Regions from separate parts of the Paraburkholderia sp. EG286A genome, predicted to be linked through region 1. Evidence: riboswitches for the same ligand, from Rfam matches in the RefSeq annotation. Region 1 holds a riboswitch; the other holds the start of a gene.
What was found. A riboswitch is a leader RNA that binds a small molecule or an ion and turns the genes downstream of it on or off. The one in region 1 is predicted to bind ZMP and ZTP.
Positions count from the first base shown of each region.

Region 1 (11,583 bases):
AAGATAGCGGCTTTAGGCAAACCCAGCCAGCGGTCCCTTCTATCGAGGATAGCTGGCGAAAAGCCGAAAAAGAGCGCCAAATAGACCGAGGGCAGATCCCGTCCCAGAGGCAAACGAAATGAGCAACCCCTTCATTGAAGCGCTCCCCAGTCCCACAGGTCATGACTTCGATTTGCTGTTCTCAAACTATCTCGACGCATGGATGGCGAAAAACAGAAACGCGGCCGACGTCGCGCGTCCACTCCCGGAATGGATCGGAATGACCGGGATCGGCAAAAGCAATATGTATAGTAACGTGATATTCCTGCGCTGGCCGCTGGTCATCAACCGTACCAAGCGTGCGGCATAGGGCGCGGCGACCGCTAAAGACACCAGTTCTAACGTCGTGTTCGTCCGCCGACCTCGGGCCGTCGATTGTACTGGACTTATTTCAGAGGGCGCACGCAAGGTTCAGAGGAATCGACATACCAAAACGCTAGCTGCCCTGATAGCCCTGCAACGACGGCATTCATGTCATCTGGTTTTGGCCGAAAGCAAAGAAAAACTGAACAGTAGAAACGCTCAACTCGGTGGTGCCCCTCTTCGCAGAACAGAGGCGCTACACCGGGAATCAAGGATTTAATACTCTCCCGAAAACCAACATTCGGAATGGGGCTGGGGAGTTTTCCCTATCGGCGTACATACCGGAAGTCGGCGGTCCGTGATAACCCGCGCTTCTCACGGTAGCTCTACTTCGCTCCAACCGGCCTTCGGACCGTGCTAAAAGGCACCACAGTCCTAATGGCGTTGACCACCATCCAGGCGCACCGCGCGCAAGCTCATGACAGCGTTGCCTGCCGCTCAATCTCTACTATCTCCGGCCCGGCATATCAAAGCGCGCGTCAGTTTGTAGCGACTGCAGTATTCAGAACTGTATCTTATCCGTCGCTTCGACCGGTTGAATGCGGAGACGCTGGAGCAGCCCACCGACGCTGACGCCAGAAGAGTCTCCGATGGCAGGAACCAGCGCCTTTCCGGCAGATAAGGGCTACGCGCAAGGTCAACGGAAAGCGCTAAACTGCGGTCAGTCGCCCTGTTCTCCACTTACTTCGCGCGGCGACCCGCAGAACACGTACAACCCAGCTTATTGGGAGAGTTCCGCCATGTCTGCCGACCCTTTGCCCCATGCGCGCCTCGTCCAGATTCGCGCACTTCTAGGCGAATTGCGTGCGGAAGTAGATACCGCATATTGCGAAGTGCTCACCAATCCACCAGAAAAGTCGATTCGACGACGAGCTGTATATTCTGCGATCGAATATCTGCGGGCAGCGGACAGATGCCTTCGGGACGTCGCGTGGCAGCGCGGACTGCCCCGTGCGTTTCTAGACGAGCTTTCACGGAGAGATGTCGATCCACGGAAAACCGAGGATTCTCCGCTACACCAGCTTGCCCGCACGCACGACGCGTGGGACGTGGGTCTAGTTGAGGCGCTTTTTTCAGCGGCGCACGAATCCCACCTAAATGCCAACGATTTTGCGCCGGACGACCGCGTGTTGGAAGCACTTCAGCATATTCGGTCGGCGCGCGACCGGTTGTCCGCTCCTCGCAGCATTGCTGATCTGCATGTAACGAATATTGAGTTGCAATCCGGGTCAACCGTCGTCGCTTGGATGCACTCGAAAGCTAATCTGTTGCTTGCAACCTATACCGCGCCATCCTCGAAAGATCTGGTCATACTGAAAACTCACTAGGCGTGAGCGGCATGGACAAACACGACCATATGGCACACCCGGCCCGCAATCCGAGCTCGGCGATCATCCTAAACTCTCGCGGAGACCGCGCGGGAACTGACTGCATTGAACCGAACTGAGATTAGGATGGACGCGACTATCGAGGCAACTGCCGTGACTCCCGTCGAAGAGGTCTATTGTCCTCGATGTCTTTTCTGCAGGAATCCCTCGCAAAATCGCTCATTCATTGATGACCCGTGGTCGTGGCAAGCGCAGCGGTTTCATGCGCGCCAATCCGCGCCGGGTCCGGCCCGAAGAGCCCGCGGAATCGCTGAGATTGCGATTGTCTCATCCGAGGGCGAGCGCGGAGGTAATGACAAGAATAGCCGCCAGCGTCGCCGCTTTTCGGCTTTACGAATCACACGATCGGTATCCCGAGGCAACGCCGGACGCGGCGAGACATCAGTCGTGAGGCAGAAATCGAACCGCACGTTGGTCCTCGCAACTTTACGCACGATCCGATCCCTCGAGTTCCTATACATCATCAGGCGATAACGCCGCTTATCGCGGCCACGCTGCATACCCCGCCCCACCCTGACCGGCAAACCACGGCGACACAGGACGCGACCGACCGGTGGCCGCGACCGGACTGCCACGGCCGCCGGCCCGCCAGCTCCGCAGCCGTGGCGCCCGTTGTGCCGGACCGAACCGGTCGCGATCCCCGGGGGTGCGGTAAGATACGGCGTCTGCATGACTGGCGAAAAACGGATGGAGCACCATCGGGGAGCGTAAACGCAGCGCCGCCGTTCGCCTGGGCATCGTGATCGTCCTCTCTGGAGACCTCCCATGATCCATGCCCGTATCTCCGGTTTATGCCTGCCTTGCCCGCCCTGTGAACCGCGCTCACCGGCTCTCCCGCCCTCCGGATGCGTCTGCCCGCATGTGCCTGTTTCCGGACAGGCGGTGACCGGATTTGCGCAGCGGGAGGTTGCATGACGACCCTGCTTGATGGCCGGAAACTGGCCGCACTCCACGAATGCGAACTGTCTGAACGCGTCGCTGCGCTCAAGAAGAGAAACGGAGGCCAGACACCGGTACTGGCAACGATCCTCGTGGGTGATGACCCTTCGTCGGCAACCTATGTGCGCATGAAAGGCAATGCATGCCGCCGGGTCGGCATGGCCTCGCGCGCGATCACGCTGCCCTCCTCCGCGACCACCCAGGACGTCCTGTCAGCGATCGACCAGCTGAATGCGGATCCGGACGTCCACGGCATCCTGCTCCAGCATCCGGTGCCGGCACACGTTGACGAACGCGCCTGCTTCGACCGGATCGCTGTCGCGAAAGACGTCGATGGCGTGACCAGCCACGGCTTCGGGTTGATGGCGCTCGGCGAGCCCGCTTTCGGGTCTGCCACGCCAGCCGGCATCATGCGCCTGCTTTCTCACTACCGGATTGATGTGTCAGGCGGGCGCGCCGTTATCGTGGGGCGCAGCCCGATCCTCGGAAAGCCGATGGCCCTGATGTTGTCCAATGCCAACGCGACGGTGACGTTGTGCCACTCGAAAACCGTCAATCTTGAAGCGGAGATCCGGCGCGCGGAACTCATCGTTGGCGCGGTAGGCAAGCCCGGCTTCATTCCCGGTGGGTGGATCAGTGACGGGGCTGTTGTCATCGATGCCGGATACCACGTCGGCGGCATGGGGGACATTGACGCCGGCGGCCTGCTGGACCGATGTGCCGCCGTGACGCCCGTTCCGGGGGGCGTCGGCCCGATGACGATCTCGACGCTCATCTCACAGACGGTGACCGCAGCCGAGCGCGCGACGGGGAGCGCCTGAAGGGTCTCCGCTTCGGGGAGGCCGGGGCGACCGCCTGGGGGGCGGCTACGGCTCATCGCATCGGGCAGCTATCGGCCCATCAGCAGCCGCTCTCGATCATGGTAGTTCGACCATCTGAGAGACCGCTTCCCAGTGGTCAGCAGGCCTTCCGGAAGCGGCGCATCATGTCAGTGGTCGAGACCGCTCGCGACAGATTCCCTCTCTCCGCCAGAATTTCCCGCTCAGGCAAGCCCAGTAAGGTGAGTCCCTCGTTCGTTGTATTTCCGCGAAAGCATAGGTCGGCGGATGAGCGCGGGCAACTGTGAATGGAAGAGTTATTTCTTGAACAGCGCAATGGCTGCAGCCACGATCACCGAGACGAGCGCGACGATCCAAGCGATGCGGGCCTGCTTTACCGAGGCTGCGGCGGCATCCGCGGCGCGCTCAGACGCATCCGCAGAACGCCTAGCCTCCCGTGCTGAGTCTTCAGCAGCTGAGGCGGAAAGCTCGACTGCATCGACATTTCTGCGGGCAAGGTCGGCGACCTCTCTGGCGTCACGCCGTTGAAGATATGCTTTGGCCCGCTCAGCTCGCCTTCCTTGCATTTGGCCGTTGCCCACGACCGTTCGAAGGGCATCGATGCCGCCGTTGGCGGCAATCCACGCTTCGATCTCCGCATCGGTGTCGAACTCAGCCATAGACTGATAGCCCCTGTTCAGAATGCTGGTCGCCGTTTATCCCGGCCGATACGAGGAAGCAAGTTCGTCGGTCTCGTCGAGATACCGCATCCACCAAGCGTGTGCTTCCCACGCTACGTCTTTTTCGGGCCGACCGGCAAACGGCCCGCTCGCGATAAAGGAGTCAAGCTTGCGCTCGGGGACTACCATGCCCCCACGCGCATTACCTTGATCGATTACTACCAGCCCCCCGGCTGAGAGCTCGCTATCGTCAAAGTCCGCTCGATACCGTGTTCGTAGTTTTTCAAGAAGCGGTTTCTCTCGGCCTCGATGAATCCCCAAAAGATCATTGGCTCCGGGCGGGTTGCAGTCAGTTCGGACCACTTCTCGCGAATTGCCCGGCGCATCTCGGGTGACGATTCTGCGTCGACCTTATCGAGCACGTGGCCAACGGAGCGAAGCAGCCCGACGATGCCAAACCAGCTGACGCGGAAGGCCTCTGCCTGCAACGTGTCGCTGTGTTCTCTGATTGCGTGCCGTGTGTCTTGCAGTACGATCCGAGCGGCGCGTGTCATTTCCAAGTCCAGTGGGTTCGGATCTGCAATCCTAACTTGGAAAACAACCCGTCAGGTCACGTAAAATCGACCGGGTTCAAACAATCAAACCAAGGGGCCAGCATGGGTGCAGAAGATCTCGATCCGTTGGGCGCGAAGGCGCTCGCCGAAACCACCAAGATCGTGGCTGACAAAGCGATGACTGGCGTCGGCGCTTTTCTCGGAAAGGTCTGTATGCCAGTCGCCGAGGAATTCGGCCTCCTGCTTCAGGACAAAGTCAAAAGCTGGAGAGCGGCAAACGCCGTCAGGATTATTGAGAAAGCCAAAGCTAGGCTGGAACAAGAAGGCAGCACCGACCCCGTTCACGTTCACCCACGCCTTGCGGGCAAGATCATCGAAAAAAGCTCCTGGGTTGATGCAGACCATTTGCAGGACATGTGGGCCGGGCTCTTTGCGAGTTCATGCACGCCCAGCGGTACGGACGACAGCAACCTAACCTTCATCAATCTGCTAGACCAATTGACCGCAAGTGAGGCGAGGCTTGTCGAATTCGTCTGCAAGGGCGAACAAATCCATGTGTCCGAGCATCGCCTCGTGCTCGGCGACACGCAGAAGATGGTCCCACTTGACGGGCTACGTAAGGTCACGGGCATCGAGAGCGCCAGCGAGCTTGACATCGCACTCGACCATCTGCACGGAATGGGGCTCCTTGTACTGGGGAGTGGATTCAATTTCCACAGTACGCCCCCGGTTGCCAGCCTGACGCCTACCGCACTATGCCTCAACATGTTCGCTCGAACCCAAGGCTTTACGGGCGACCCGTACGACTTCTACGAGAAGTTGACGCCGCTTGCCACGGAAATCTCACCGCCGTCCTCAAGGCGCCTTTGAGATTGGAATGGCGCGCGGCTGCGGCAAATACCTCTCTAAAGCTGGCGATCTATGCGGCACGCATGAAATACCGTACTCGACCGAAATGGCTAGTCTGGCGCTGTCGTCGCGCGGACTCTGACCATCCCGAAAAACAACGGAGGGGATCATGACTGTCGACAAATGCGTCAACCTTGCTGGCGCCATCGCTGGCGTAGTCGGAACGATCCTCATGTATCGCGGTACGTTCGGCCTGCAGGCAGTATCCACTTGGACCAGCCAAGCGATGGCCGACGAGACAGCGCGGAGCAATCGACAGCGGTTGAGGCTTCAGCGCGGCGGTCTCATCTTGCTGACCGCAAGCTTCGCCCTTCAGATTGTGGCGCTCTTCACGTAAGAACTCAGATGTGGTCACGAATAACCACCAACTGTGAGATCGGCGATGGGGCGTGGCAAGGCTCAAGAGCGCGAATTTCGATTCTTCGAATCATTTCGGAACGACTTCCAGCTACCCGATGAGCAATTGGCCTACGGCGACAAGCTGGACTTCGTCATAGATGGACCACGCAGGGTCGGCATCAAGCTCACCGATCTACATCTTGTCGACCGCAAGAACCCTTGGTCGAGAACATGGAACATCGCATGCTTACGATCTTCTTCGATTCGAACATCTACGACCGCCTAGAAGGCGATGCCGACACAACCGCTTTGGTACTGACGCGCATAGAGGAAAAGCGCGTCGAGGTCCTAATGCCGCGTCAAGTAGCAAAAGAACTCCACAAGCGCCCTAAGGCCTTCCCGGCCTTGTTCCCTGTCACTCGCATCGGACACGCAGTTGCGCGAGCCGGCATCATGTGCGCCGGCGATATTATCGGGACTGGCGAAGTCTTTGACGAGCACAAGGGCGACTCCAAGCAAGCCGCTGACGCGTTCATCGTCGACGTTGCGGTGATAATCGCTAATTGGTGTGTGTCTGAAGACCTTCGGAGTCGGCGGCGGTTTCCGCAAGGCGATGACTGCATTCCATTGAGTTACGCGGAGTTTTGCGAGCGACTTCGCAACCTGCCGGCCGCATAACGAAAGATTGTCTTCAGGATCGTGAGGTACCAGCATCAACCTGACCCCAGGGAGCGACGGCCTCGTCGAGAAAGACGCGTGTCACCAGCTCCGGGAGCGTTTCGAACGTGCGCAGCAACATCGGCGTCACATCGATATCTTCGACCTTGAGGTCGTCAGTAGGATGAGCCAGCCGTTGCCCCGCAAAGTCGCACGTGATAATCCACGCCTCTCTTACTCGTTGAGCGTCAGGGAAGTCTTCCACAATCGACGCCGCCACCTTGGCGAATGGCGTACCGTCCTCCCGCTGGTAATTCTCAATCCCTATATCGCCGCGGCGCCGCTTTTCGACCGGCAGTAGTGCGGATGGTCTGCCGCCTACTTTCAGCCCCAGAAACTCGAGGAGCAACCGTGAATATATTGCCGCCATGCTGGAAACGGTCTGCGTGTAGGCAACGAGAATCGTGCTGTGAACCGGCTCGTCATTGCCCTCGACGCGAATCTCAATGCGGTCCAACGGATGATGCATTTTTTGGAGCGCAAGCGCGGTTAGGGCCGCCTGTACGCCTTGGACATAGAATGGGATGCGATTGACGCGCAAATCGAGGTGTCTGAGGCTGCGCGGATCTTGGGCGTCTACTGTTGCATTCCCATCCATCGTTATCCCCAGTGTGGAATCATCGCGATGCCAGCATCGCCAACATCGCGAAGGACGGCAGCACTTTGACCTAGCGGCAGCGACGCGCCCATTCATTACAGGTCGCGGTAGACGAAAACGACGCTTGCACTGCCGCATAGAGCGTCGTAGTCGCGGTCACATTGAACCGTTGCTCTTCGACAACGGGTCTGCGTTTCCGCGCCACTTCAACGCGATGCGGTGGGTCGCCTCACGCCAGCACTACTCGGCTCGGCGCCCGCTATTTGCGGCGCTGGCATAGCCAGAAGTGCGGCGTAAGTCTCCGCCTCAAGCTGCCTTTTTATCTCCGCAGTGAGATCATCGTATGCCACCTCTACCCACTCCCGGGTTTTGATCACAAGCGACCGGAAGTTGTCAAAAGCCGCCTGCTCCAGAGTAAGCCCCATCAAAGAAACACATAAGACCTCTTCCACTTTGTACGCCTTCGATCCATCGTTTATCGCGGCCACAGGTATGCATTGAAGGTAGCTGTTCTCGTCGTGGACAAAGTGCTTATTCCTCAGATTTTCGAAGTGCCTGAAGACGATCATGGCTTTAGGGTCTTCACCTCGCAGAATTCTGTTTGGCGACAGTTTGAAGCGCGCACCATCGCCAAAACACTTGAAGAAATGAACAATAGCGCTGCGCCAAAGGGCCTCCTGAATGACGTCGCTACCCTCGGGTACGGTGGTTAGCGAGACGAGGCAATCATCGGCAAATGCAAGATCCTTACGGTGAAGCGCGAGATCTGCCAACCGTTTGGCATGAGAGCCACGGAGGGCCACGACCCGAACAGCATCGGGGATACCCTCAATATTTATCGAGTTGCCCGCTACAGACGTTGGAATTTTTCGCACGATGATCCGGGAATTAGAGGTGCGCTGGCCGCTTCGGCTATCTTAGCTCGATTCGATCGCATCGCTCCGCGGTAACGCAACTGGACTTGCGCAAGCGGACACGTCTCGGGGGGCGCCACGGCGAACCGCGCGTTCGACCGGCGGTTCCGGGTTGGAAAGCCGCCTTTAGCACAAGCGCGTTGCGAACGGCCGAGAAGGGTCGAAGAGCGACCAGCGTCAATCAGGTCCACCGCATGCGCTACAGCGTGCAGCCCAAAAACATAAACCAGCTCGAATCCGCGCAGCGGCAAGCTGCGCAATGAGGCCTCGTCGCGAAGCCGTACAATCGGCGGTTTCCTTCTATAACATTCGCCCGTGCACGCTTGGACACAGGGCGGCTTAGAACCACGAGACCCGTGCATGACCACTTACCTCTACGACGAGCAGACTTCAGACTCGCCTGCGGCCTTTCAGCCAGTGGCGCTGACCGCCGGCAACGGTCACAACGAACGCTGGCTGCAAGAGCGGATTTTTGAACTACCTGCGCTGCTGCCCATGACCGAGATGTTCGGCCACGGCGAGAGCTTCGTGCCACTCTGCCGCGAACTTCCACTGCGCTATGGCTCTTCAAGCGTATTCCTCGACATCCTGGGCGTTTCCTCGACCGGCCGACTCGTGCTCGTCGAATGCAAGTTGTGGCGCAACCCCGAAGCTCGCCGCGAAGTCATTGCGCAGTTGTTCGAATATGCATCGCTGCTTTCTGAGTGGACATATTCCGACCTGGAAGCGCGTCTCAAGAAAGCGCGTGGCCTGACTGGGGGAAATCCCATGTTCGCCGCGGTCAAAGCCGTGCATCCCGAACTGAACGAGGGCGCATTCGTCGACGCTGTGAACCGGTCGCTCGAGCGCGGGGACTTCCTCTGCGCCATAGCGGGGGACGGCATTCGTAGCGACTTGCAGTCGTTGCGCCGGTTGCTGGCCGCGAAGGGCGGCGTGCTGTCTCAACTCGCGCTCGTCGAAATCCGCACGTATCGCGATGGGGTCGGGCGCACGCTTCTCATGCCGTCTGTCCCGTTGCACACCGAAGTCGTGCAGCGTGAGGTACTGGTGCGCCCCGACGGCGTGCCGCTTGAGCGCACAACTGCGCTCGACGAAGTTGCGCCCGCGCTGGAGTCCGCGGTTCACCAGAAGGCCATCAGCGCGTCAAAGCTCCACAACCGCGCGTTCTGGGATAAATTCATCGAGCAGGTGAAGTTCGACCACCCGGACCAGCCGCCGCCCCGACACGGCGGGAACAACTTCGTCCGCCTGGACTTACCGGGCCCCGTGCAAGGGCTTGTCGCCTACCGGGAGCAGCCGGGAACGGCGGGCCTGTTCGTCAAGTTCCTGGGCGCGGACGGGCGGGAAGCGTTGCTAGCGCTCATTGAGGACCAAGCTGCGCTAGAACAGGAAGTCGGGCAGCCGATTCGGTTCAAAATCAACGAAGGACAGGATGGCGAGCGCGTAGCAGGACGGCTCAGCGTTAAGTTCGAAGCACAAGCAGATGGGGCCGCGCGAGATGCAGAACAACTCGCATGGCTGCTGCGCACCTGCAACGCCTTGGTGAACGCACTTCGGCTCCGCCTACGCGGTATGGACAGCTAGAGATTCACTGGTGGATCGGCGAATTGATGCCCGCGGTCGGCCATGAGCTGTCGTTAGCTTATTCGCCTGCGCGGACGTCCGTGCGGCGAGTCCGAAGCCGTGAGCAGTCGTTCGACGTCGTTGTCGGGCTCATCAGATGGGTTATGTTGATCGAAATCGATCCACGAACTCGAAAACGTCGTGAGCTGATACCAAAGTTACCAAATCGTCAGTGGTCGATCTAGTCTCAACGAGGCCAATAAGACGTCCTCCCTTGTCAACGACGGGGGTGCCACCGGCGCCCGGCTCGACGGAAAGTTGGACTTGAGTTTGAACCCGAGTAGATCCAGCGCTCTGTATGAAGCCGACCACTTTGCCAATTCGCAAAGTGACAGTCCCTCCTTGGTCGATGATGATGGCTGTTACTGGTTCACCAGGCTCGGGGCTTGATAGGCTAAGCGGAGGTGGTGCATCGAACGCTTCGCTTGGCGGAAAAGACAGAAGAGCAAGATTTCGCTCTTTGTCAATTCCACGCACAACGGCGTTGACTACGGTGTCGTTTGGCAATTTGATCCTAACTGCTTTGGATGAGCCTTCATTGATTAAGTACGCCATGGTGACGGCTTGGCCATCAGCACATATGAACCCTGTCGCTAAGCTCGGTTCGTGATAGATTCGTACGACGCGAGACTTCAGGTAGGAAAATATGTCGCGTAACGCTGCTTCAGCTTTAGCTGCAACCGGAGCGCTTGCAGTCGAAGCAATTGTTGCGAGGGCACTCGTAGCGCCCGGTCCTGCAAGCGACTTCGCCAATTTCACCGCCAGTTCCTCATCTCCTAATGCCGCTATCGCGACAAGTGCGGCACTCTTCGTGCGCTCCTCTGACGAGGAGAGGTGTGGGAAGAATTTTTCGACCGTTTGAACTTGCGCGATCCGCAGTTCTTGATCTTTGCGCCTCTCATCCGACAATTTCTGACGACGGTTGTAAACGTTCGTAGCGTAGAACCCGAGGATCGCGACCACGACGCCGGAGATGAGATTAGATACCGCCGCTAGCTTGTCCCAGTTGTCCTTAGGAGGTTTTTCAACCTTCTTTTTTATGTCTGCGACTTCAGCGCGCAAGCTATCGAGCGGCTGTCTGTCTTGTGCTGGAGGCGTCGATGGCGTGAGTACGACGGAAGGCGCACTCGACGGCTCGGACAACTGTCCTGCGGCACGGCATATGACCGAAACACCGCAGAAAAGTGCGAGCGCTGCGTAGCGGTTCCACATAATACCCGTCTCGAGTATGAGATCAACAACATCCTACAGGATTGCGACCTACATGCTCATTGCCTACCTCGTTGGACGAGTTCAGTTCCTTGGTCGAGCGCACCGGCAAGTCTCGGACCTTACTTCCGACGCCCTTCCGGTGGCGACGACTGAGCTTTGAGATCGATGGGTAAAGCGTATGACTGTTGACCACGCCAAAGCCGCCGCTTGACTGACCCCGTCCGTAACGGCCGGTGTGGGTCGACAAGAGCCTTCCACCTCGCTCAAGGGTGCTCCGCGAGCATTCACCGAAACAGGGGCTCTTCTGGCTTGATACGACGTGTATGCCGAAGCCTCTCAGCCTCGCACAATCCAGCCTATGGAACGTGATGCAGCACCAAGGTCCCGTCATCCCCGGCATGGATCTGCAGACTATCCCCCACGCCCCACCCTAGATCCCGCAGAATCCGCGAGGGGATTTCCAGGAACGCGTCGCCCGTGCCGTCGTCAC
Region 1 is NZ_JBFRCB010000006.1:264,171-275,753, forward strand. Features, by position in the region: gene AB4Y35_RS28170 (hypothetical protein) at 119-349, shown strand; gene AB4Y35_RS28175 (hypothetical protein) at 1,143-1,730, shown strand; ZMP/ZTP riboswitch at 2,450-2,533, shown strand; gene AB4Y35_RS28180 (tetrahydrofolate dehydrogenase/cyclohydrolase catalytic domain-containing protein) at 2,702-3,550, shown strand; gene AB4Y35_RS28185 (hypothetical protein) at 3,865-4,227, opposite strand; gene AB4Y35_RS28190 (hypothetical protein) at 4,446-4,781, opposite strand; gene AB4Y35_RS28195 (Abi-alpha family protein) at 4,884-5,651, shown strand; gene AB4Y35_RS28200 (hypothetical protein) at 5,800-6,027, shown strand; gene AB4Y35_RS28205 (hypothetical protein) at 6,273-6,707, shown strand; gene AB4Y35_RS28210 (hypothetical protein) at 6,721-7,344, opposite strand; gene AB4Y35_RS28215 (hypothetical protein) at 7,551-8,219, opposite strand; gene AB4Y35_RS28220 (hypothetical protein) at 8,619-9,842, shown strand; gene AB4Y35_RS28225 (serine protease) at 9,984-11,093, opposite strand; gene AB4Y35_RS28230 (hypothetical protein) at 11,450-11,583, opposite strand, start outside.

Region 2 (11,583 bases), on a different contig from region 1:
CTGCCCGCGACAGGTCCGACGAAGACGACCTCACCGGCTAACCGCCGCCCGCACCCGCCCTCCGGGGCGTTCACCGGTCCCTCCAGCACATCTGCGTCGCCGCCGCGACAGCGCCGCCGCCTGCCGCGTGATTGCTGCGCGCGCCGGTTGCATCGAGCACGAAGGCGCCGCACGCATCGCCACGCATCGGTCCCGCTTCCACCGGATCGGCTACGAGGGCGTAGCCGCCGTTGGAATCGTCGGCAGGCATCAGCCGCAAGCGGTAGATGGGCGTTCCGGTTGGCGGAGCCTGGTCGAACCCAGTGGGCAAAAGCGCGATCGACGCGCTCTGCGTGTCGACGAACTGCGCTGCGCGATAGAGCGCGGCCACGGCGTCGATGCGATGTCCCCGCGCGATCTGCGCGCTCCACCCCGGCATCGCGAAGGCGGCGACGATTGCTGCCACCGCCAGCGCAATGACCAGTTCGAGCAGTGTGAACGCGTTGTACCGGTTGCTCTTCACCTTTCCTCCCGTTGGCCTCGTCAAAATGGCCTCGCGACGACGCGACGCCAGTGATGCTCGACGCGCGTCGCGTCACCCTCGGTTTCGATGACCACCTGGTCCTGCAGCCAGCTTTGCGTGTCTTCCGATGCTCCGAACCCTCGCGCCGTGACGAGATACGCGCGAACCAGCGGACGGCTCTCGATGCGCCAGGCTTCGACGATGCATTGCGGCAAGCGCACGGACCCCGGCCACGAGGCAACGGGCGCGGTCGCCTGCCGCTCGAAGCTGTCCCGCCGCCGCCACGCTTGCGGCTCGCCGGATTGCGCGGCCGCCACAGGCACGGCCAGCGAGCCACTCGTCAGCGCGCGAGAGCACAACACGAGCGCGGCGTCGGCAGCATGGAAGGACTGCAGATGATCGGCGACGGCATCCGCGTTGCGCCGCGCGAGCAGCGCGGCCTCGAACCACGCCGCCGAGGTCACGAGCATCATCGCGACGACGAGCAGCACGACCGGGAGCGCCACGCCCCGACGCGCGGCGCGTGTGCGACGCTTCCCGCCCACGCGCGTTCTCATGACGCTCCCGGCACAACGTTGCGCAGCACGATGTGCCGCCAGAACGCCTGTCGCGCACGCCCATCCGCGCCGACGGCCTGCACACCATCGCAATCGACGTGGCGCATGCGCCGCGCAAAGGCCGCCCCGTGCACCAGCACGCACAGATCGATCGCCACGACCGACGCCCACTGATCGCGCGCGAGCGCCGAAGCGTCGACCGCCTGCGCCGCGCCCGCTGTCCAGTAGCGCAGGCGCAAACGCTCGACGCCCTCGACGAGCGGCTGCGGCTTGCCAACGTAGCCGGAGCCCGAGCAGTAAAGCTCGCTCCCGCGAGTCGTCTGGCTCGCCACCTCGGCGTAATAGCGGTTCACGATTTCCACGCTTGCCATGCCAACCCCCTGCCCGAGGCAGTCGGTTACCTGGCCGTTTGCGGTGGGCCACGTCGATGCACTGTCGCCTTGATAGCGCACCGCCAACCCATCGGAGCGGCTCGGCAGCGGCTTGCAGACAAGCGCCACATCGGCGTCGACCGGGCGCCCAGCCGCGCAGCCGAAGATCGCTGGGCCGGCGAGTGGCGAGCGTGCGTCCGCGGCAACAAAGCCGGCCATCTGGATCTGCTCGCCGATCAGCATCAACGCGTTCATGCCGGCCTCGTGGATGTGCGCGGCGTCGTTCGCCTGCGCATAGGCCTGGCGCTGCGTGCGATAAACCGAGAGCGCACCAAGCGTCACCACGAGGCCCAGCGCCACGGCGATCGTCAGTTCGAGCAATGTGTGGCCGGCCTGCCGGCGCACGTGGGCGAAACGCTTGTTCATCGCAGAAACGCCAGCGCGACGCAGGCGCGTCCGGCGGGCGACGTGGCATCGAGACACGGCGCAACCCGCGAAACCGCGGTCGATCCCGACGCTGCGCCGAGCAGTGTCGCCGACCAACTCACGGACGCGATCGATGCGTCGCCGCCCGCGCTCGACAGGGTCAGCCGCCCTTCGGGCACGACGCTCGCCGCCAGCGCCTTCCATCGATCAGTCGCTGCGGGCGTTGCCCCCGCCACGTGCGCCGCTTCGGCCATGGCGTCAGCGGCAAAGGCCGCGCGCTCGCGCGCCGCTGCCAGTTGCGCGTGCCGGACCAGCCCAAGCTGCGTGCTCATCAGGCCGAGCCCGCACATCGCCATGACGCCGAGCGCAATGGCGACTTCCAGCAGCGTCGACCCGCGCGCGCCGCGCTCGCTCACGCGGCTCATGGCGCCCCCGTGCATGCGCCGTCGCTGATGCGTGCCCGGCCTCCCTGCGCGATGCGTATGCAGCGCCGCCAGCCCGCGCCGCGTTGTGCCGCCGACGGCGCCCGCGGGGCGATCTCGAAGTTGCGCAAACTGCCGATGGTCTGCCCCGCCGGCGGCGAAAACGTGATGGCAGCGAGCCCCGACGCCACGGAAATCGCGTCGAGCGCCGGCTGGATGCGCAACGGGATAGACGCTCCGGCGCGCTCGATCATGACGGCCCAGCCGCAGGACCAGTCGGCAATACCGGACGGACACGCTTTGGCCGCCTCGAGGCAGGTGTGCGCGGCGTCGACGCGGCAAACGGTAACGCGCGACTTGCGCCGTATGGCCTCGTTGCGTGCGTAGGCAAGCGTGCCGAGCAGGGCATTGGCGCGCGCGTCGACCTGATCGCGTACGCGCCACGCGGTGAATACGGGCGTGGAAACCGTTGCGCAGACCGCCAGCAGGATGATGACGACCATCGTCTCAACGAGCGTGAATCCTCCGGACTTCATGAGCAATCCTTAGTTCGAGCGGATTGCCATCAATCTACGGACGAAAGCGAAACGAAACAATTAGCCGAACGGCTAGCTGGTGCGCGCAGCGTCGGCTCGCGAGAATGCAAGCGTTACGACCGCGGCCTGGCGGGGAGGAAGAAAAATGCGAATGCGCTCAGCGCTTTTTCGCGGGGTTGTTGGCACCCGCGCGGCGGAATTCCTCGATCACGTCTTCGAATTCGGAGACGTCCTCGAAGCGTCGGTACACCGAAGCAAACCGTACGAACGCGACCTTGTCGAGTTCGCGCAATTCGCCCATGACGAGCTCGCCAAGGCGCTCGCTGCGCACTTCGCGCTCGCCGCTGCCGAGCAATTGATACTCGATACGGGCAACCGCCGCGTCGATCGCATCGGCCGCAACCGGGCGCTTGCGCAGCGCCAGTTGCATGCTCGCCATGATCTTGCGGCGGTCGAATTCCGTGCGGCTGCCATCCTTCTTGACGATCGAAGGCATCGCCAGCTCGACCCGCTCGTACGTCGTGAAACGCTTGTCGCAGGCCGGGCAGCGGCGGCGGCGCCGGATCGCGGCGCCGTCTTCGGACACGCGCGAGTCGACGACCTGCGTGTCTTCGTGCCGGCAAAAGGGGCAGCGCATGGGTTATCGCGTGGCTTAGCGGTAAACCGGGAAACGCTTCGTCAGCTCGGCGACCTGCGCCTTCACGCGCTCGATCGTCGCGGCGTCTTCCGGATTGTCGAGCACGTCGGCAATCAGGTTGCCCACCTGCTCGGCTTCCTTCACGCCAAAGCCGCGCGTCGTCATGGCCGGCGAACCGAGACGGATACCGCTCGTCACGAACGGCTTTTCCGGGTCGTTCGGGATCGCGTTCTTGTTGACCGTGATGTGCGCGGTGCCGAGCACGGCTTCCGCCGCCTTGCCGGTGATGTTCTTGGCGCGCAGGTCCACCAGCATCACGTGGCTTTCCGTGCGGCCCGAGACGATGCGCAGACCGCGCTTGACCAGCGTTTCCGCCAGCACGCGCGCGTTGTCGACCACTTGCTGCTGGTAGGTCTTGAATTCCGGCGAGAGCGCTTCCTTGAACGCCACAGCCTTGCCGGCAATGACGTGCATGAGCGGACCGCCCTGGATGCCCGGGAAGATGGCCGAGTTGATCTGCTTTTCGAACTCCGCCTTCATCAGGATCACGCCGCCGCGCGGGCCGCGCAGGCTCTTGTGCGTGGTCGTGGTGACGAAGTCGGCGTGCGGCACCGGGTTCGGGTAGACGCCCGCGGCGATCAGGCCCGCGTAGTGCGCCATGTCGACCATGAAGTACGCGCCGACCGCTTTGGCAACCTTGGCGATGCGCTCGAAGTCGATACGCAGCGCGAATGCCGACGCACCGGCGATGATCAGCTTCGGCTTGGTTTCGTGCGCGCGCTTTTCGAGCGCTTCGTAGTCGATGTCTTCCTTGGCGTCGAGGCCGTAGCTCACGACGTTGAACCACTTGCCGCTCATGTTCAGCGCCATGCCGTGCGTGAGGTGACCGCCCTCGGCGAGGCTCATGCCCATGATGGTGTCGCCCGGCTTGAGCACGGCGAAGAACACGCCCTGGTTGGCCTGCGAGCCCGAGTTCGGCTGAACGTTCGCGGCTTCGGCGCCGAACAGCTGCTTCACGCGGTCGATCGCGAGCTGCTCGACGATATCCACGTTTTCGCAGCCGCCGTAATAGCGCTTACCGGGGTAGCCTTCGGCGTACTTGTTGGTGAGCTGCGAACCCTGAGCGGCCATGACCGCGGGCGAGGTGTAGTTTTCCGACGCGATGAGCTCGATGTGCTCTTCCTGGCGGCGGTTCTCGAGTTCGATCGCCTTGAAGAGTTCGGGATCGACGTTGGCGATGGTGCTTTCGGCTCTGTCAAACATACGGATTCCGTTAAGTGTGTTCAGGTTGACCGGGTCTCGCGCGGAACGCGTAGCGGGTACGCGGCGCTGCTGGCGAAGAGGCCAGCCTTGACGTGGCGAAAGGGGGTGCCGCACACGCGAGGCAGGACAGCCTCCGCAGCGCAAACGAAAGCGCGCGAAATCAGGCTGCCCAGGCGAACGGCAAAACGGCACCCTGCGCTTCACGGTGGGTCGTTCCACCTTGGGTCCCCAATAACGGGCGCATGGCTACCGCCAATGCCGCCGTTCCGGAACCCTATCGCCAGTCACGCAGGGATTGAGCGCGTTAGTTTATTGGAACGGCAGGGAATAGGCAACCGCCCGCCCCCAGTGCGCCCGGGCGCCCCGCGGCCGGTGGCGCGCCGGGCGGCGCCCGCGGTCATGCGGCCTGCGCGCGTACTGTCCCTTTCTTGCCGCAATGCGGCATTGCAAGTAGGCTCTCCCCTTTTCTCGCCTTCTACCGACTAGAGAGCCACCATGATCGTTTTCGTCACCGGCGCGTCCGCAGGATTCGGCGCCGCCATCGCCCGCGCCTTCGTGAAGGGCGGACATCGCGTCGTCGCCACCGCTCGCCGCAAGGACCGCCTCGACGCCCTCGCCGCCGAACTCGGCGACGCCCTCCTGCCCATCGAGCTCGACGTGCGCGACCGCGCAGCGGTCGAAGCCGCGCCCGGCGCGCTGCCGCCCGGGTTCGCCGGCATCGACGTGCTGGTCAACAATGCCGGCCTCGCGCTCGGCGTGGAGCCGGCGCAGAAGGCCGACCTCGACGAGTGGGAAACCATGATCGACACCAACTGCACGGGCCTCGTGCAGGTCACTCACGCGTTTTTGCCCGGCATGGTCGAGCGCAACCGCGGCCATATTTTCAACCTCGGTTCGGTGGCGGGCCGCTGGCCGTATGCAGGCGGCAACGTCTATGGCGCGACCAAGGCGTTCGTGCGCCAGTTCAGCCTGAACCTGCGCGCAGACCTCGCGGGCACGGCACTGCGCGTGACCGACATCGAGCCTGGCCTGTGCGGCGGCACCGAGTTCTCGAACGTGCGTTTTCGCGGCGACGACACCCGGGCGGCCGGCGTCTACAAGGACGTGCAGCCGCTCACGGCCGAGGACATCGCCGATTCGATCTACTGGATTGCCACGCGCCCCGCGCACGTCAACATCAACACGATCGAACTGATGCCCGTGGCCCAGACGTTCGCCGGCACCAGTGTCCACCGCGGCTAAAATTACCTTACAAATTTAATACTTACGTCAGTCGTACGAAAGACGTAGGGGCCTCGCGTTCCGGTAGAATGCGCGGCATGGAAAATTCCACCAGCAAGCCGGACGCGGCGTCGTCACCGGCCGGGCGCGGCTTTACGTGGCCGGTGCGCGTCTACTACGAGGACACCGACGCCGGTGGCATCGTGTTTTACGCGAATTACCTGAAGTTCTTCGAACGCGCGCGCACCGAATGGCTGCGCGCGTGCGGCGTCGATCAGCGTCGGCTCGCCGAGGAAACGGGCGTGCTCTTCGTCGTGCGCAGCACCGCGCTCGACTACCGTTCGCCCGCGCGCCTCGACGACGTCGTCACCACCGTAAGCCGCGTCGAGAAGCTGGGCCGCGCCTCGGTCGACTTCATGCAGGAAGCGTGGCACGAGAACACGCTGCTCGCCACGGGCACCATTCGTGTCGCCTGCGTCGACAGCACGGCCATGAGGCCCGCACCCATTCCGGCCCCCGTTCATGAAGCCTTGCAACGTGGACCCCAGAAAGACCTGTACGCCGTGTCAACGGCAGTGCAGTAATTACCGTTGATACGACGCCAGTGAACTCGCGCCGGTCAATGCAGGACCAAGCAGGGTTCGGCCGCGACGGCGCGAGAGCTTCCCAACCGCCTACAGGAAGCCTTGCGTTGTCTTGCAGCCGCTCGCCCCTTTCGGGACGTCACAACGAACCTATATGAACACTACACAAGATCTGTCGATCATTTCTCTCGTTCTTAATGCGAGCATACTGGCACAGGCGGTGATGGGGCTTCTTCTGCTCATGTCGCTGATTTCCTGGACTTTCATCTTCCGCAAGTGGTTTGCGATCCGCCGGGCGCGCTCCCAGACAGAGCGCTTCGAGCGCGACTTCTGGTCAGGCGGCGACCTGCAGGCGCTCTACCAGAGCGCAGCCAACAACCGTCACACGATCGGCGCGCTCGAGCGTATCTTTGAGTCGGGCATGCGCGAATTCCTGAAGGCGAAAGAGAAGCGCCTGAACGATCCGAGCCTCGTGCTCGACGGCGCCCGCCGCGCGATGCGCGCCGCCTTCCAGCGCGAAATGGACGCGCTCGAGGCGAACCTCTCGTTCCTCGCTTCGGTCGGCTCGGTGAGCCCGTACATCGGTCTTTTCGGCACGGTCTGGGGGATCATGAACGCGTTCCGCGGTCTCGCGAACGTGCAGCAGGCCACGCTCGCGAACGTCGCGCCCGGCATCGCCGAAGCGCTGACGGCGACCGCGATCGGTCTGTTCGCCGCCATTCCGGCGGTGGTCGCGTACAACAGCTACGCGCACGACATCGACCGTCTGGCGATCCGCTTCGAAACCTTCATCGAAGAGTTTTCGAACATCCTGCAGCGTCAGGCCCACTAATCTTCACGAAGCAAGGAGTCGAAGATGGGAGGCTCAGTCCGTTCGAGCATGCGAGGCAGCCGCTCGCGCCGTGCGATGGCCGACATCAACGTCGTGCCGTACATCGACGTGATGCTGGTGTTGCTCGTGATCTTCATGGTGACCGCGCCGCTCGTGGCGCCGTCCATCGTCAACCTGCCGACCGTCGGCGGCGCGTCGCAGCAGCAGCAGGTGCCGCCCGTCGTGGTCAATATTCGCCCCGACGGCAATCTGAGCGTACGCTACAAGGATGACTCCGGCGCCACTCAGCAGCAGACCATGTCGCGCGCCGATCTCAACGGCTTCGTCGCCGATCGCGAGCAGAGCCATCCCGACCAGCCCGTCGTGATCGCCGCCGACAAGTCCGTCAAATACGAGACGGTGATGAACGTGATGTCCGACCTGAAGTCGCATGGCGTCAAACGTGTCGGACTGCTCGTCAAATCGCAATGATCCGCAAGAACGATTCGTATCCGCTGCAGCCTCCGCGAGAGCGTGGCACGGGACGTGCTATCGCCCTCGCGGTGCTCATGCACGTGCTGCTCGGTCTGTTCCTCTATCACGGCATCCACTGGCAGAACAGCACGCCGGCGGGTGAAGAGGCGGAACTGTGGACCGAGGTGCCGGACCTGTCGACACCGAAGCCGCTGCCGCCGCCCGCGCCGGTCGCCCCTGCCCCGCCGCAAACCGAGGAAGCCGACATTGCGCTGCAACAGCAAAAGCGTAAGCAGCAGGAAGCGCAGCGCGAGGCGCAACTGGCCGAGCAGCAGCGTCTGAAAGCCCAGCAGGAAGCCGAAGCGAAGCGTCAGCAGCTCGCGGCCCAGCAGGCTGCGCAGCTCGCCGCGCAGCAGAAGGCGGAAAAGCTCAAGCAGCAGCAGGAACAGCAGCAGGCCGCGGCGGAGAAGCAAAAGCAGCAGCAACAGCAGCAGGACGCGCTCAAGAAGCAGCAGCAGGAAGAAGAGCAGCAGAAGCAGGCGAAGCTCGACGCGCAGAAGAAGGCCGATGCCGAGAAGGCGGCCAAGGCGAAGGCGCAAGCTGACGCCCAGACGAAGAAGCTCGACGCGGAACGCCGCGCCCGCATCGCGCAGATGCAAGGCTCGATGGGCGGCGGCGAAGGCACGAGCGGCAATGGTCTTGCGAAGAGCGGCACGGGCAGCGGCTCGGGCGGCAACGCGACGTCGCCGGGCTACGCCGACAAGGTGCGCCGCCGCGTGCGTCCGAACATCGTGTGGTCGGGCGAAACGTCGGGTCTCGAGACGGAGATCGCGGTGCGTTGCTCGCCGACCGGCACGCTGCTTTCGGCAACGATCTCGCGCAGCAGCGGCAACTCGTCGTGGGACGACGCCGCGTTGCGGGCGGTCCAGCGCTCGGATCCGATGCCGGTCGATACCGACGGCAAGGCGCCTTCGAGCTTCAAGATCACCTTGCGCCCGGCAGGTTAATGGCGAGCGCAAGGCGCAGAAAGGTTGAGGAAAGCCGCCGCGCAACAGTGGCTAAAAAGGAACGATTCGAACGTTTTCGGGTCAGTCTGCTGTTGCGCGTTATGACAAAATTGCTTTTTTCAGGAAATATCACAGCATGACATTGATGACGAAGCTTGGCCTGCGAACCCTCGTCGCGTCCTGCCTGATCACGGCGGGCGGAGCGGCGAACGCACAACTCAACGTCCTCGTCACCGGCGTGGGCTCTACCCAGTTCCCCATCGCCACGGCTAACTTTGCCGGTGAAGCGAATTCGCCCGAGCAGGTCGCGGCCATCGTCCGCGCCGACCTGCAACGCAGCGGGAAATTCACCAATATCGACGCCGGCAGCGCACCGATCTCGGAAAACGACTCCGTCGACCTCGGCAGCTGGAAGGCCAAGGGCGCCAATGCGTTCGTTGCGGGCAGCGTGAACAAGCTCGCCAACGGCCAGTACGAAGTGCGTTTCAAGCTCTACGACACCGTGAAGGGCGAAAGCCTCGGCGGCCTCGTGCTCACGAGCCCGGCAAGCGGCCTGCGCATGAGCGCGCACAAGGTTGCCGACTACATCTATCAGAAGCTGCTCGGCGATCGCGGCGTGTTCGCCACGCGTCTTTCATACGTGATCAAGACGGGTGGCCGCTTCCAGTTGCAGGTTTCGGACTCCGATGGACAAGACGCGCACATCGCGCTGTCGAGCCCCGAGCCGATCATCTCGCCGTCCTGGTCGCCCGACGGCACCAAGGTCGCTTACGTATCTTTCGAAAAGAAGAAGCCGATCGTCTACGTGCATGACCTGCCGACGGGTCGCCGCGTGATCATTTCGGACCAGAAGGGCAACAATTCGGCGCCGGCCTGGTCTCCCGACGGCCGCACGCTCGCGGTAGCACTGTCGCGCACGGGCAACACGCAGATCTTCGCCGTCAATGCCGACGGCTCCGGCCTGCACCGCCTCACGCAAGGCACGACGATCGACACCGAACCCAACTACTCTCCTGACGGACGCTGGATTTATTTCACGAGCGACCGCGGCGGCCAGCCTCAGATTTACAAGATGCCGGCCCAGGGCGAAAGCGCCGGAGCGGCACAGCGTGTGACGTTCACGGGCAACTACAACACGAGCCCGAAGGTCAGCCCGGACGGTAAGCAACTGGCGTACATCTCACGCACGGGCGGCGGATTTAAGCTGTACATTCAAGATCTGCAGTCCGGTGTCGCCACGGCGCTCACCGACACGACACATGACGAATCGCCCAGCTTCGCGGCGAACGGTCAGTACATTCTTTACGCCACACAGGTGAACGGCCGTGGCGTGCTGGCCGCAGTATCGACCGACGGTCGTACGCGGCAAATCCTGTCCGTTCAGGGCGGCAGCGTACGCGAGCCGTCCTGGGGTCCCTTTATGCAATAACACTTCAGGAGAGAAAAAATGATGTCGAAGAAAGTACGCCTGGCCTTGGCCGTATTGATGATCGGTGCACTGGCAGCGTGTAAGTCGGGTGTCAAGGAAACGAACCCGAACGCCGGTGCGATGAACACCCAGCCGAACCCGAACGCGGTCGCCCAGGTGAACGTCGATGAGCTGAACAACCCGAACAGCCCGCTCGCCAAGCGCAGCGTGTACTTCGATTTCGACAGCTACGCCGTCAAGGACGACTACCAGTCGCTGCTGCAAGCTCACGCACAGTACCTCAAGACGCACCCGGAACGTCACGTCCTGATCCAGGGCAACACCGACGAGCGCGGCACGAGCGAATACAACCTGGCGCTGGGTCAAAAGCGTGCTGAAGCGGTCCGTCGCGCCCTCTCGCTGATGGGCGTGCCCGATTCGCAAATGGAAGCTGTCAGCCTCGGTAAGGAAAAGCCGGTCGCAACGGGCCACGACGAAGCATCGTGGGCGCAGAACCGCCGTGCTGACCTCGTGTATCAACAGTAATTGAGCATTGGATGAAGGGGCGTATGTCGCACCGTTTCTCCCCGCTGCGCGCAGCCGCAGCCGCCTGCGTGGCTGGCGTCGCCTTTGCGGCGCTGCCGGCCCACGCGGGTATCTTCGATGACGATCAGGCGCGCCAGGCGATTCTCGACCTGCGCGCGAAAACGGACAGCCTGTCCAGCCAGCTGTCCGCCGCTCAACGCACGATCCTCGACCAGTCCAACCACCTCGACCAGCTCAACCAGCAGGTCGCGACGTTGCGCGGACAGAACGAGGATATGGCGAACCAGTTGGCGACCCTGCAGAAGCAACAGAAGGACTACTACACGGATCTCGACACGCGACTCAAGAAGTTCGAGCCGCAGCAGGAGACCGTGGACGGCATGCAAGGCACGGTTCAGCCGGGCGAGATGGACGCGTTCAACGCCGCTTCGCAGCAGTTCCGCAACGGCGACTTCAAGAACGCGGCGGCATCGTTCCGCAGCTTCATCGCGAAGTTCCCGCAGAGTCCTTACCAGCCGACCGCGCAGTACTGGCTCGGCAACGCGCTCTATGCGCTGAAGGACTACAAGGGGTCGACCGCGACGTGGCAGAACGTCGTCAATAAATACCCGCAGCATCCGCGCGCCCCAGAGGCGCTGCTGGCCATCGCGAACAACCAGATCGAGCAGGGGCAAAAGGCTGCGGCCAAACGCACGCTCGAGCAGGTCGTTTCGCAGTACGGCAATTCGGATGTCGCCCAGACGGCGCAGAGCAAGCTTGCACAGCTCAAATAAGCGCTGCTGGCTGGTTTTGGCGTGACGTGGCGCTGGTGTAATGCC
Region 2 is NZ_JBFRCB010000003.1:1,027,477-1,039,059, forward strand. Features, by position in the region: gene AB4Y35_RS17470 (DUF3318 domain-containing protein) at 1-41, shown strand, start outside; gene AB4Y35_RS17475 (type IV pilin protein) at 71-502, opposite strand; gene AB4Y35_RS17480 (hypothetical protein) at 523-1,059, opposite strand; gene AB4Y35_RS17485 (PilW family protein) at 1,056-1,856, opposite strand; gene AB4Y35_RS17490 (hypothetical protein) at 1,853-2,281, opposite strand; gene AB4Y35_RS17495 (GspH/FimT family pseudopilin) at 2,278-2,814, opposite strand; gene nrdR (transcriptional regulator NrdR) at 2,972-3,451, opposite strand; gene glyA (serine hydroxymethyltransferase) at 3,467-4,714, opposite strand; ZMP/ZTP riboswitch at 4,875-5,012, opposite strand; gene ydfG (bifunctional NADP-dependent 3-hydroxy acid dehydrogenase/3-hydroxypropionate dehydrogenase YdfG) at 5,210-5,956, shown strand; gene ybgC (tol-pal system-associated acyl-CoA thioesterase) at 6,025-6,519, shown strand; gene tolQ (protein TolQ) at 6,674-7,351, shown strand; gene tolR (protein TolR) at 7,376-7,822, shown strand; gene tolA (cell envelope integrity protein TolA) at 7,819-8,811, shown strand; gene tolB (Tol-Pal system beta propeller repeat protein TolB) at 8,948-10,240, shown strand; gene pal (peptidoglycan-associated lipoprotein Pal) at 10,259-10,765, shown strand; gene ybgF (tol-pal system protein YbgF) at 10,789-11,538, shown strand.
Region 2: it holds a riboswitch for ZMP and ZTP, as region 1 does, so the genes downstream of both, glyA (serine hydroxymethyltransferase) here and AB4Y35_RS28180 (tetrahydrofolate dehydrogenase/cyclohydrolase catalytic domain-containing protein) in region 1, are expected to answer to the same signal.